Regions from separate parts of the Castellaniella sp. genome, predicted to be linked through region 1. Evidence: predicted binding sites of a transcription regulator. Region 1 holds the regulator's gene; the other holds the start of a gene.
What was found. The regulator sigma-54, encoded in region 1, starts transcription at its own class of promoters, with help from an activator protein. The targets are predictions, from matches to a motif close to TGGCANGNAANCTGCTTT.
Positions count from the first base shown of each region.

Region 1 (4,212 bases):
TGACGCCGAGGCCCGCAACCACGGCTACGAGGCCATGCCCGACCATGCGCAGCGTTATGCGCGCGCCGAGGAATTTGTGTCTGTCGTCAAAGCGCTTTGGGACAGCTGGGACACAAATGCCCTGCTGTGTGATCGCCAAGGGCCCTACGCCGATCCCGCCCGCGTGCATGCCATCAAACACCAAGGCGCCTATTTTCGGGTAGACGGCCCACTCACCGTTCCGCGACCGCCTCAGGGCCGTCCCGTTCTATTCCAGGCAGGCGCCTCACCACAAGGCCGGGCGCTTGCTGCACGGCACGCCGAAGCCATCTACGCTGTCGCCCACGACCTGCCTGCCGCCCAGGCCTATTATCGTGACATCAAACAACGCGTCAAAGCGGCGGGCAGATCCGAGCCAGTACCGATTTTGCCTGGCCTGGTGACTTATGTGGCATCCACCCAGGCAGAGGCACGCGCCAAACAACAGGCGCTGGACGCTCTGCTGCCTGTTCAGTCGTCGCTCAGGCAATTAGAAGGGTTTATTTTTCAGGACTGCCAGGGCTGGGCCTTGGATGCGCCTGTGCCGCCACTGCCTGCGCTAGAGGATTTCTCGGGCCCCAAAGGCCGCTATGCCACCATATTGCGCATCATCGAGACTGAACAACCCACATTGCGCCAACTGCTTGGACGGCTGGCCGCCGGGGGAGGCCACTGCACCGTCGTTGGCACCCCGGATCAGATCGCTGACCATATCGAGCACTGGTTTCTAAACGAGGGGGCAGACGGCTTCAATCTGATGCCCCCCTCGCTGCCAGGCAGCCTGGACGACTTCATTGAGCAGGTGATACCGATCCTGCAGGATCGCGGGCTTTTCAGGCGCGCATACCAAGGCCACACGCTACGCAGCCATCTTGGCCTTGGCTAGGAAGCAGGAAGCCCCCCAACCCGACAGCGCCTGATTACACCTGCGATTGCAGATAGTTCTGCAGGCCCAGCTGTTCGACCAGATCCAGTTGGGTCTCCAGCCAGTCTATGTGTTCCTCGGTATCGTTCAGGATCGTCAGAAAGAGATCGCGCGACGCATAATCCTGCACTGATTCGCAGTATTTCATGGCTTCCTTGACGGTGGCCTGAGCGGCGGTTTCCAGCTTCAGATCGCAAGACAGGATCTCCGGCACGGACTCACCGATCATCAGCTTATGCAAATCCTGGAGATTAGGCAGACCATCCAGGGTAAAGATGCGCTGAATCAGCATATCGGCATGTTTCATCTCGCCGATGGACTCGTCGTATTCGTGTTTGCCCAGTTTTTCGTAGCCCCAGTGATTCATCATGCGGGCATGCAGAAAATACTGGTTGATGGCGGAGAGCTCGTTTTTGAGCTGTTGGTTGAGGTATTGAATAACGGTCTTATCGCCCTTCATGATGTGCTCCTGGCTGACGCAGCCTACACCTATGCAGACTGTAAGCCATAAGGCTAGCAGGTAATCGGACAGATAGACAGGGATGCCCTGCTCATGAGATGAGCAGGGTCTGAAGCTGGCAGAAGGCCAAACGCATCAAGCGACGCGGCGAATCTCGGTGCTGGCCAGCATGGGGACTTGCACCACGTGATCAGGCTCGACTGCCGGCGGCATGGCATCGGCGGCATACTGCCCACCCGGTAGATAGTCGGTGGCAGTCTCGGCGCATTGGCCGCAACAGGTGGCGACCCCCAGTTGGGCCTGCAGGTCGCTGAGATCCTTTGCCCCTTGGGCAATGGCTTCCTGGACATGGCGTTCGCTGATCGCGTTGCATACACAAATATACATGCGAATCATTATTATCCTTTATTACGCCGATGACAAGCGTTTCTTGCGCAGGCTGGCCACCGGTATTCCCATGGCTTCACGATATTTGGCGACAGTGCGGCGGGCAATCACAAAGCCTTGCTCGGCCAGCAACGTGGTCAAACGCGCATCAGACCAGGGTTTTTCCGGCTGCTCGGCAGCCAGCAGGCGGCGCATCACCGCCTGAATCGCCTGGGCCGACGCATCCTCACCGGTATCGGTCTGGACACCTGTTGCAAAAAAATACTTCAGCTCGCAAATCCCCCAGGGGGTCTGGGCATATTTCAAGCGCGTCGCCCGGGAAATCGTAGACTCATGCAAACCCAGAACCTGAGCCACCTCGCGCAATACCAAGGGTCGCAGGGCAGCCTGCCCATGATCCAGAAAAGCCTGCTGGTGCACCGCGATACATTCGGCCACCCGCAAAATCGTATGCCGCCGCTGGCCCAGTTGCGCAATCAGCAAGCGCGCCTGCTGCAGAGACTCGCGCAGAACCGGCCCAGTGGTAGTGTCCTCCATCTGGGCCAATAAATCCGGATCGACGCGCACGCGCGGTTCCAGCGCCGGATTCAGGCTGGCCTGCCAGCCGCTGGCCGCATGATAAAAAAGGATATCCGGCACGATGTAAGCAGGTGCCTCGTCTGTCCAGGCACTGGCTGGGTGGGGATCAAGCCGCAGAATGGCCTGGCGGGCCAGTTCCAACTGATCCCGGTCGCAAGCCAGTGCTGCACAGAGCTTGGCCCAACGGCCAGCCGCCAGATCCTCCAGGTGCCGCGTCAACTGCAAGGCCGTCGCCAGCACGGCGGCAGGCCATTCGGCGGCCCGGGCACGCAGCTGCAAGCGCAGGCATTCGGACAGGCTGCGTGCACCGATTCCGGCGGGATCAAAAGACTGCAACAGCCGCAGGGCCGTCTGCCATTCTTCATCCTCAACACCCAGGCTGCTGGGTAAAACTGCCGTATAAGCAGCGGGATCAAAATCCAGCCGCCCATGTTCATCCAGATCGTCGATCAACAGAGTCACCAGGGCTTGATCCCGCGCCGAGGCCCGGGTCGTATGCAATTGCTGCAACAGATGATCGGCCAGACTCTGCGCGGCAGGCGATTCTGGCATATCATCCGTTACTGTCCGGCTCGTGGGCTGCGCCCAACGGTGCTCCAGCATTTCAGCTTGTGCCGATGCCGCCTCGGGTGGCGTTTCATCACGCTGCAACAAGGGGTTTTCCGTCAGAGCCCGGGCAATTTCCAAATCCAGTTCCTGGGTCGAACACTGCAGCAGGTTCAGCGCTTGACGCAGTTGCGGGGTCAGCACCAATTGCTGATGCTGCCCCAGCTCCAGGGACGCTTGCGTACGCATATTCACTTGACTGACACCATGACTCAGGACGCCTTCAAAACTCCCAGCCCTCAGGACTCCAGCTTGTTGCGCAAAACCCTGATGCGCTTGACCGCCGCAGCAAAACTCATGGCCACCGCCGTTGTGGTACTGGTGGTACTGGTCTGGTATGACCTGCTGAATCGCCTGCTGGCCTTTGGCAATGGTATTGATTATGCCGGAAACCATGTGGTGGGAACTGAAGCCACGGCCTTGCTGCAGCGCTATAACCCTTACTTCTGGTGGGCGCTGGTCGCCCTGGTCACCATCATGCTGGCCTGGCTGGTCTCGTTGGCCATCCGTCGCATCATGGCCCAAGCACGCCGCAAAACGGTAGACGACCATTCGTTTCAACAACTGGCCCAACAACTGTCGGCCCCCGCCCTGGATGTGCTGCTGTGGGCCTGGCAGCCCCAGGACGACCCCTTGCGCGTAGGCGACCTGCAGCTGGCCCAACAAGAGCTCAGCCGCGGGCGCTCTGCACGCCTGCAACAGGCCGCCTTGCAGCTGGCAACGCTGAAAAACGCCCGCGACCGCCAGCAAAACAGCCAATAGGAAAGCGGCGGCGCGGCAAGGATTATGATCTGTTAGTCTCAAGGCCAAGTGCCCCCTGATCGATCGTCGGGCACGATACAGGATACTGCCCTCATGACCGCACGCCCCTCCGACACCCCTTCGGCCCTGTCAGCCGATGACCGCAGCTGGACCCGACACGCCATCACCATCCTGGAGGCCGACGGCCGACGCTCGGCGGATACGCACCTGGTCAAGCCGGATTTCCCCGGCCTGGCCAGCATCGACATCTACTTCAAGGATGAAAGCACCCACCCCACCGGCAGCCTGAAACATCGGCTGGCGCGGTCGCTGTTCCTGTACGGCATCTGCAACGGACACATCCGCCGCCAGACCACTCTGGTCGAGGCCTCATCCGGATCAACTGCGGTTTCCGAAGCCTATTTCGCCCGCCTGCTGGGCCTGCCGTTTACAGCGGTCATGCCCAAGTCCACCAGCCAGCAGAAAATCCAGGCCA
Region 1 covers NZ_JAUCCU010000001.1:1,709,011-1,713,222, reverse strand. The annotation lists gene VDP81_RS08280 (LLM class flavin-dependent oxidoreductase) at 1-904, shown strand, start outside; gene bfr (bacterioferritin) at 939-1,403, opposite strand; gene VDP81_RS08270 ((2Fe-2S)-binding protein) at 1,539-1,790, opposite strand; gene rpoN (RNA polymerase factor sigma-54) at 1,812-3,164, opposite strand; gene VDP81_RS08260 (hypothetical protein) at 3,171-3,737, shown strand; gene VDP81_RS08255 (PLP-dependent cysteine synthase family protein) at 3,831-4,212, shown strand, end outside.

Region 2 (4,212 bases), on a different contig from region 1:
TGGTGTCCAGGTCGGTATAGGCAGTCATCAGAATGACCGGCAGCGTCGGCAGGCTCGCCTTGACGCGGCTGAGGACCTGAAAGCCATCCAGGCCGGGCATGCGTACATCCGATACCAGCACCGCCGGTGCCTGGGAGTCTTCGGCCGAGGATAAGTCCTCGATGGCTCGAACCAGCGCATGGCCGTCGGTAAAGCAGCGCACGGGCCAGCCTGATTTATCCAGGGCTTTTTCCAGCACCCAGCGCATGCCTGGCTCGTCATCCAGAATCCAGATTGATTTCATGGCCTGTCCAGGGGCAGCAAGAAACGAAACTCCGTGAGGCCGGGCTGTGAGTCGAATTCCAGTACACCGCCGTGCTGTTGCAAGCAAGCCTGGGCGAGGTTCAAGCCCAGCCCGCTGCCCTGTGCGCGCCCTGTCACCAGCGGATGGAAGACTTTGTCCTGCAAGGCCACAGGTACGCCAGGGCCATTGTCCATGACCCCCAGCAGCAAGCCCAGCCGGTGCTGACCCTGCAGCAGGACAGGTTGATGCAGGATGCGGGTGCGCAGCTGCAAAGTAGGCGCCTGCACGGCCTCTGCTTCAGTCAGGGCCTGGGCGGCATTGCGTACCACATTCAACAAAGCTTGCAGCAGACGATCCCGATCAGCCCAGATATCCGGCGCCGAAGCGTCGTAATCCCGGATCACGGTCAACTGCTGGCCGAATTCAAGCTCGATCAAAGCCAGGACACGTTCGCAGATTTCGTGAATATTGAACTGTATTGGCTCAAAATCCTGACGCTGCGGCGACACCAGACGAGTGACCAGATCGGCAAGGCGGTCTGCTTCCTCGATGATGACTCGGGTGTAATCATGCAAATCATCGCGTGTGAGCTCCATGTCCAACAGCTGGGCCGCCGCACGCAGGCCAGCCAGGGGATTGCGGACTTCATGGGCCAGATTGCGCAGGGTTTCGCGCTGGGCGGCCTGGTCAGCCAGGGCCTGCAGGCGGTCTTCATAACGCCCGCCTTGGTGGACGGGAATTTCCAACAACCAGGCCCAGGGGGGCGACGACAGTGGCGTCTTCAGGAAACTGGTCTGATCAGCCAAATATGGCGCCGCCGCCTGGCCATGCAATTGGCGGCGCGAAACCCCCAGCAAAGTCTCTGCCGCAGCATTGGCAAAACGAATCCGGCCGGACTCGTCCAGCAGCAAAACCGCTGTTTGCAGTATTTCGAAGCCGGACGGGTCCATGGGATAGGGTCAGAGCGCGTAATACATATCGAATTCAACCGGGTGCGGTGTTACCCGCAGACGATCGAGTTCGACGGCCTTCAGATCGAGATAGGCATCCAGCAAGTCATTGCTGAACACCCCGCCCCGGGTCAGGAACTCCCGATCCCGATCCAGCGCTTCCAGGGCCTGCTCCAGCGATGAGCAAACGGTCGGGATCTTGGCGTCTTCCTCGGGTGGCAGGTCATACAGGTTTTTATCTGCGGGATCGCCCGGATGGATTTTGTTCTGCACCCCATCCAGGCCGGCCATCATCAGTGCCGAAAATGCCAGATAGGGATTGGCCAAGGGGTCCGGGAAACGCGCTTCGACGCGCCGTGCCTTGGGGTTGCTGACGTAGGGAATGCGAATGGAGGCCGAGCGATTGCGCGCTGAATAGGCCAGTTTGACGGGGGCCTCGTAGTGCGGCACCAGACGCTTGTAGGAGTTCGTGCCTGGGTTCGTGATGGCATTCAAGGCGCGGGCATGATGAATAATGCCGCCGATGTAGTACAGCGCAAATTCGGACAGACCGCCATAGCCATTGCCGGCGAACAGGTTTTGGCCGTCCTTCCAGATGGACTGGTGTACGTGCATGCCCGAACCGTTATCCCCCACCACAGGCTTTGGCATGAAAGTCGCCGTCTTGCCGTAAACATGGGCGACGTTGCGAATCACGTACTTCATGATTTGAGTCCAGTCGGCACGCTGCACCAGCGTAGAGAACCGGGTGCCGATTTCCAGCTGGCCGCAGTTACCGACTTCGTGGTGATGGATTTCCACGGGCACGCCCATTTGTTCCATCAACAGGCACATCTCCGAGCGCATGTCGGCAAAAGAGTCAATCGGCGGCACTGGCACGTAGCCGCCCTTGATGGCTGGCCGGTAGCCCAGATTGGTGCCGTTGGCATCATCGGCATTGGACCAGGCCCCTTCGTTGGAATGGATTTTGACGAAACTGCCGGACATATCGGCCTTCCAACTGATGCCATCGAAGACGAAGAATTCTGGCTCTGGGCCAAAATAAGCGGTATCGCCCAGCCCGCTGGATTTCAGGTAAGCCTCGGCGCGGCGTGCCAGCGAGCGTGGGTCGCGGTCATACCCCTTGAGGTCAGAGGGTTCGACCACATCGCAGGTCAGAATCAGGGTGGACTCCTCGCGGAAAGGGTCCATGCGCGCTGAGGTCGCATCGGGAATCAGCACCATATCCGAGGCCTCGATGCCCTTCCAGCCGGGCAAGGATGACCCGTCGAAAGCCACGCCGGACTCCATCCGGTCCTCATCCACCTGGCTGGCAGGGACGGTCAGGTGGTGTTCCCGACCCAGGGTATCGGTAAAGCGAAAATCCACGAAGGTGACTTCGCGCTCGGCAATGAGCTGAATGACGTTTTCTGGGGTGGACATGAGGGCTCCTGCGCCAAAAATATATGAAAAGGTAGAAGCGGATTGGTGCTTGAGATCCGCTTTTTAAATTAAGCAAATTCCGTGCCAGATTCACAATCTGCCGTTAAGGTACAAATAAATCATATTTGCACCAAAATGGAACACATCCAGATTTGATATGCACCATTTTAGATTTTAATCCGCACCGAATTCGATCAGGCTAAAAATTCCATCTGCAAATCATTCAGGAACCGCCAGCCTTGGTCCGTGGCCTGGACACGATCCAGACCGGGCTTCAGTAAGCCTTTGTCGACGGCCCGACGCATGGCCGGCAAAAGCGTCATCAACGACAGCCCGGTGCGCTCGATGAACAGGCCGCCTTCTACGCCATGACGTAGCCTCAGGGCATTCAGCATGAACTCGAAGCCCAGGTCCTGGTGGTTCAATTCGCGTTGTTCGACGATGTGCTTGCCCGTGTGCTCTTGGGCCAGCCGCATCCAGGCATCAGGCATACGAGCCCTGGCCTGGCGGATGATGCGATTCTGGAAGGAAATCTTTGAATGTGCGCCTGGCCCTATGCCCAGGTAATCCCCAAATTGCCAATAGTTCAGATTATGCAGGCAGGCCTGACCTGGCTTGGCATAGGCGGAAACCTCGTAGCGATCCAGGCCTGCAGCCGCGGCAAGCTCGGCCACCCGGTCCTGCATGGTGGCGCTCAGTTCGTCGCCCGGCACAGGTGGCGGATATTTGGCAAATACCGTATTGGGCTCCAGCGTCAGGTGGTACAGCGACAAGTGCTCTGTCTGAAAAGCCAGGGCCTCGCGCAGGTCTTGCTCGCATTGAGCCAGGGTCTGCTCGGGCAGGGCAAACATCAGGTCCAGATTCACGCGCTCGACGGCCTGCTGGGCCATCTCGATGGCGGCACGCGCCTGGGCGGCATCATGGATGCGCCCCAATCGGCGCAGCTTATCGTCATTGAAGCTTTGGATGCCCAGGGAAATCCGGTTCACCCCTGCCTGGGCATAAGCCTGGAACCGCGCCGCCTCTGCGGTGCCTGGATTGGCTTCCAGCGTGATCTCCGCATCCGGCGGCAGACTGAGGGTCGCCCGCAGCAGGCTGATGATCTGGTCGACGGCATCCGCCGACAGCAAGCTGGGGGTGCCGCCCCCGAAAAAGACGGTCGATACTGGCCGTCCCCAGACATCCGGCAAGGCTTGTTCCAAATCCGCCTGCAGGGCCTGCAGATATGCCTGTTCGGGCAGCTCGCCACTGCGTTCGTGCGAATTGAAATCACAATAGGGACATTTATGCACACACCAAGGCACGTGCACATAGATAGACAGAGGAGGCAATGCAGCCAGGCCGGGCCGTCCCCTGACCCCGGGCTTGCCACCGGTATCGGGTTCGGGCTGCGGCACACGCACTAATTTTTTCACGGATCGGCCTTTTAATGCGTTGGCGCCGCATATTCGCTGCGCAACGCCTGCAGCAAAGCACGCAAGGCGCGCGCACGGTGACTCAGTTGATTTTTCTGCTCAAGCGGAAGTTCGGCGGCGGTCATGCCCAGATCGGGCAGAT
Region 2 covers NZ_JAUCCU010000002.1:744,713-748,924, reverse strand. The annotation lists gene ntrC (nitrogen regulation protein NR(I)) at 1-283, opposite strand, end outside; gene glnL (nitrogen regulation protein NR(II)) at 280-1,233, opposite strand; gene glnA (type I glutamate--ammonia ligase) at 1,243-2,655, opposite strand; gene hemW (radical SAM family heme chaperone HemW) at 2,850-4,052, opposite strand; partial or broken gene rdgB (RdgB/HAM1 family non-canonical purine NTP pyrophosphatase) at 4,082-4,212, opposite strand, start outside.
Region 2: glnA (type I glutamate--ammonia ligase) is a predicted target of sigma-54. The motif match lies at 2,725-2,742, and genes of this name have one in related genera.